2 regions of the Pararhizobium sp. O133 genome follow, and region 1 is predicted to be linked to the other one. Evidence: predicted binding sites of a transcription regulator. Region 1 holds the regulator's gene; the other holds the start of a gene.
What was found. Region 1 encodes LexA, which represses DNA repair genes until DNA is damaged. Its sites were predicted from a motif close to TGTTCNNNNTGTGTTCNG; they were not measured.

Region 1 (2,406 bases):
CTGCTTCTATTATCATTGAGCTGATACGGTCCGCTCAGACCATCGGATCGTTTCATCCTTTGACTACCCCGCCTTGGGGCGGGCAATGGAAACGTATGTCTCAATCTTCGACTCCGGTCGGAATTGGAGAAACGTTTTGCGGTCATGAGAACGGCCGTAGCCACGAAGATGGCGTCAAAATTGGTGGAGCCGCACGTGACGCATCGTTTCAGAACACCTGAAACGATTGCTCAGAATAAACAATCGGTAAATACGACCGACCGATTATATTTACGTGGAAAATTTTGGAGGCCTCGCCCGGAATTGAACCGGGGTACAAGGATTTGCAGTCCTCTGCGTCACCACTCCGCCACGAGGCCTCTCAAGCTCGAATAATCGAACCGTGGCGGCGGTTTAGAATGATCCTAGACAAACCGCAAGAGAATAATTCCGAAAAAACGGCCGCGTTCATTTTCCGACATGATGTTTTCCGAACATTCTCCACAGAAGCCTCTCCACCACGAAAGCCGTCGTACACAAACCCGCGCAAATCATTTCCCATAAGGCTCAGTGCACCTGACCTCCTGCCAGACCGTCCAACCGACGTCGCGGCTGCTTGAAGCGAGTGAACCGAAATGCGTCGAAGCTTGCCCTGATCAGTGATAGCGGCGAATGAGGCCCACCAACTTGCCCTGGATCTTCACCCGGTCGGGACCGAATATCCGGGTCTCGTAGGCCGGATTGGCGGCTTCGAGTGCGATGGAAGCGCCCTTGCGCCGGAAGCGCTTCAGGGTCGCCTCCTCGTCATCGACGAGCGCCACGATGATTTCGCCGGGGCTGGCGGTATTGGTGTTGCGGATGATGACCGTGTCCCCGTCGAGGATGCCGGCCTCGATCATCGAATCGCCTCGGACCTCCAGCGCGTAATGATCCCCCACCCCGACCATTTCCATCGGTACGGAAATATCGTGCGTGTTGTTCTGGATGGCGGAGATCGGCACGCCGGCGGCGATCCGCCCCATGACCGGGACCGTCACGCTATCGCTGTTGGCCGCGACAGGTTTGGCAGGCGCCGGCTTTTCGGCGGAGGCGCCGAGGCTGCCCTGGATAACACTGGGCGAAAAGCCGCGCTTGGGCTGGAGGCTTGGCGAATAGGCTTCCGGCAGCTTGATGACCTCCAGTGCGCGTGCGCGATTGGGCAGGCGGCGGATGAAGCCCCGTTCCTCAAGCGCCGTGATCAGTCGGTGGATGCCGGATTTCGAGGCGAGATCCAGAGCATCCTTCATTTCATCAAAGGATGGAGGCACGCCGGATTCCTTCATTCTTTCGTGAATGAACAGAAGCAATTCCTGTTGCTTGCGAGTCAGCATGAACGATCACTCCAAAGTCGAGAAACAAAGCAAGAACGAACACTATATGTTCCATATGTGTTCCGCAAGCCCCCTCAAAATATTTGAATGTTTCCAACAATATTCGGCGCGGGCGATGAAGCCGGCGGGCTGTTGCGCGCGAGACTCACCAGTCTTGGGCTTCTTTTTGGGAACTTTTGCCGTGTCGCGACCGTTGCAGGAACATCCTAGCGACAATGGGCGGTGCGCATCGCCCGCACACAGGAGGCAGACATGGCAGGCTATGTGGACGAACGCGGCGATCGCGTCTCGACGAAGGATACCAACCGGACGGTCCGGGTAACCGGTATCGAGGCGCGGCAGGGTCTTCTTGGGCGTCCGGTGTTGATGGTGTTGATCGGCGGTCTGCTTTTGGCTGCCATCGCCTGGGCCGGGGTGGAGATGTTTGGTGAAGCGACCGACAATGACGGGGCGACCCAGACGCAGCAGGTTGCCCCTGCCGAGGATCAGGCAGCGCCCGCCAACCAGGGTACCGTGGACAACACGCCGACGAATGGTGAGCAGATGCAGACTGCGCCGACCGACAAGGATCCGACGCCGCAGACTGGTACGGATCGATAAACGTTGGCACGTGCTTTGCAGCCCCGCCCTGCCCGATCAGGCGGGGCGTTTGACGTGGACAAATAGTGCATTCGTTCAGGTTGAGGTTTGGCGCCTGCGAGCCCACCAAACCGATAGCCGTCGCCGCTGGCGGCGCACGAAGGCAAGATCATGCGAGAGGACGATGAAACCCAGCGGCACCATCCAGAAGCCGAGCACAGGCAGAAAGCCAAGGCAGCCACCGATAATGAGTATGCTGCCGAGCGCGATGCGAACCCCGCGCGACTGCGGCAGGCGCAAGCGCCATGTTCCCAGAATCAATTCATGCGTCTGCGGGTCGATGCCAAATTTTTTCTGCCGTCCTGCCATGAACTCCACCTGTTGGCTCGATCCCGCGTCGCGGCATCGTTGACAACGCTGAAATCGCGGCATGTGTTCGCCGGCAATCGGGATCGCGTTGCCTCCCCCACATGGGGAG
Region 2 (2,406 bases), 270 kb from region 1:
AAAAGCAAACGATGCAGGTCACGTCATTGCAAAACTGCGGCGGTGGTTAACAATTCGCGGAGACGTGGAAAGTATTATTTCACGCCGATCCAGTTCAGCGCATCGCGCCAGTCCGTCATGCGTATCGGCGTTCCATGCGTTCCGGTCTGAAACACGACCAGGCGCGTCGGATAGCCCGCCGCCTTGAGGCCACGATAGAATTTGACCTGGCCGATGGCGGCATAGACGTTGTCGGCGCCGCCATGGCTGAAGAAGACCGGCAGCTTGCGCTTGTAGGCCGCGCTGTCCTTGAACTGCGGGTCGGAGGGGCCACCCATGATCATCATGCCCTTCAGCGCCGCGGACGCTGCCGGATCGCGCGCAATTCCCCAACAGACGATGCTTCCCATCGACGCACAGGACAGCACGATCGGCCGGCCCGGCGACTGCGCCTGCGCGTAACCGATCAGCGCGGCGATATCGGCGACGCCGGCATCATCGAACGAGCGGACGCTTGCGGAATAATAGACGCCGCCATTGCCGACGGCGAGGTTCTTCAGCCGGTTGAAATTGCCGCCGAAGATCCAGTCGTTGGCGCCAAGACGCCGGTCGCCGCCCCGGCCGTGAATGAAGATGACGGTGAAGGCAGCGCCCCTCTCCCGGCCGACGCGGACGACATCGACACTGCGCCCGCCGGCTTCGACGGTTTCGAAGGACTGTTCATTCTTCACACCGAGCGAAACATAGGGGCGCGTCACCTTGCGCTCGGGGATCTCGTCGCGGCCGTGCAGATCGCGCATCTTGTCATAGTCGATCACCAGATAGTCGCCATTATCGCCGGTTTCGAGCACCGTACCATAGGAGAACAGTTCGTCCTTGAACGGCTTCAACGGGGCGGCCGCGACCGGACCGGACAGGATGGCCGCCAGGATCAGCACCGGAAGGGTCCGAAATATCAAATGAGCTGTGGACAGGTGCATTCTCGATGTTCCTCTTTTGATCCAAGCCTTGCCATCGGACCTTCCGCAACGCAACAGTTGGGTTTATTGAAGGCTTGATCGGCGCATCTGCAGGCACAAGAATGACCACCGGTCGCTCCGACGCCCATATTCTGGCAGAATGAGTCTGGCAGAAATTGGCCGATTCGCGCAGATATTCATGTGGCCCTGTCCCATATCGACCGGGCCGCCACACGGAAAGTACCCTGAACAGACTATGACCGACAGCGACGATCTCTTTTCAGCCTTGCCCCTGGTGCCCAAGCCTGCGACCGAGCCCGTGGTGCCCAAGCCGATCACAGCGCCTGTCGCGGCGCTCGTTGCCGAACAGCGCAGTGGCGCGTCGACAACGCTGAAGGCGGATACCGGCGATTATAATGCCTCGGCGATCGAGGTGCTCGAAGGGCTGGAGCCGGTGCGCCGTCGTCCCGGCATGTATATCGGCGGCACCGACGAAAAGGCGCTGCATCACCTGTTTGCCGAAGTCATCGACAACTCGATGGACGAGGCCGTCGCTGGCCACGCCAATTTCATCGACGTCCATCTCGACGCCGAAGGCTACCTGTCCGTCACCGATAATGGCCGCGGCATCCCGGTCGAGAACCATCCGAAATTCCCCGGCAAATCGACGCTCGAAGTCATCATGACCATCCTGCATGCGGGCGGCAAGTTCGACAGCAAGGTCTATGAGACCTCCGGCGGTTTGCACGGCGTCGGCGTTTCGGTCGTCAACGCTCTTTCGGATGTGTTGGAAGTCGAAGTCGCGCGTAACCGAAAACTCTATCGCCAGCGTTTTTCGCGCGGTATTCCGCAGGGCGGGCTCGAGGAACTGGGCGACGTCCAGAACCGGCGCGGCACGAAGGTCAAGTTCCATCCGGACCCGGACATTTTCGGCGCGCACATGAAGTTCGAGCCGGCACGCCTGTTCCGGATGGCGCGCTCCAAGGCCTATCTGTTCGGCGGCGTCGAGATTCGCTGGTCCTGCGATCCCTCGTTGGTCGAGGGAACGGACACGCCGGAAAAGGCGGTGTTTCATTTCCCCGGCGGTCTCAAGGACTATCTCCAGGCAACGATGGGCAAGGAATTCACCGTCACGCGCGAAATCTTCGCCGGCAAGACGGAAAAGACCGGCGGCCATGGGGCGCTCGAATGGGCCGTCACCTGGTATGGCGGCGACAGCGTCGTGCATTCCTATTGCAACACCATTCCGACACCGGAAGGCGGCACGCATGAGGCGGGTCTGCGCATCGCGCTGACCAAGGGCCTCAAGGCCTATGCGGAACTGACCCAGAACAAGCGGGCGGCGATCGTCACCACCGAAGACGTGATGATCTCGGCGGCCGGCATGCTGTCGGTCTTCATCCGCGAGCCGGAATTCGTCGGCCAGACCAAGGACAAGCTGGCGACCGTCGAAGCGCAGCGCATCGTC

Region 2: parE (DNA topoisomerase IV subunit B) is a predicted target of LexA. The motif match lies at 966-983, and genes of this name have one in related genera.

Annotation. Positions count from the first base shown of each region.
Region 1 covers NZ_CP196426.1:2,857,900-2,860,305, reverse strand. The annotation lists gene ACST81_RS13710 (hypothetical protein) at 1-19, shown strand, start outside; tRNA gene ACST81_RS13705 (tRNA-Cys) at 286-359, opposite strand; gene lexA (transcriptional repressor LexA) at 636-1,349, opposite strand; gene ACST81_RS13695 (hypothetical protein) at 1,602-1,949, shown strand; gene ACST81_RS13690 (hypothetical protein) at 2,025-2,297, opposite strand.
Region 2 covers NZ_CP196426.1:3,122,972-3,125,377, forward strand. The annotation lists gene ACST81_RS14890 (alpha/beta hydrolase) at 75-959, opposite strand; gene parE (DNA topoisomerase IV subunit B) at 1,195-2,406, shown strand, end outside.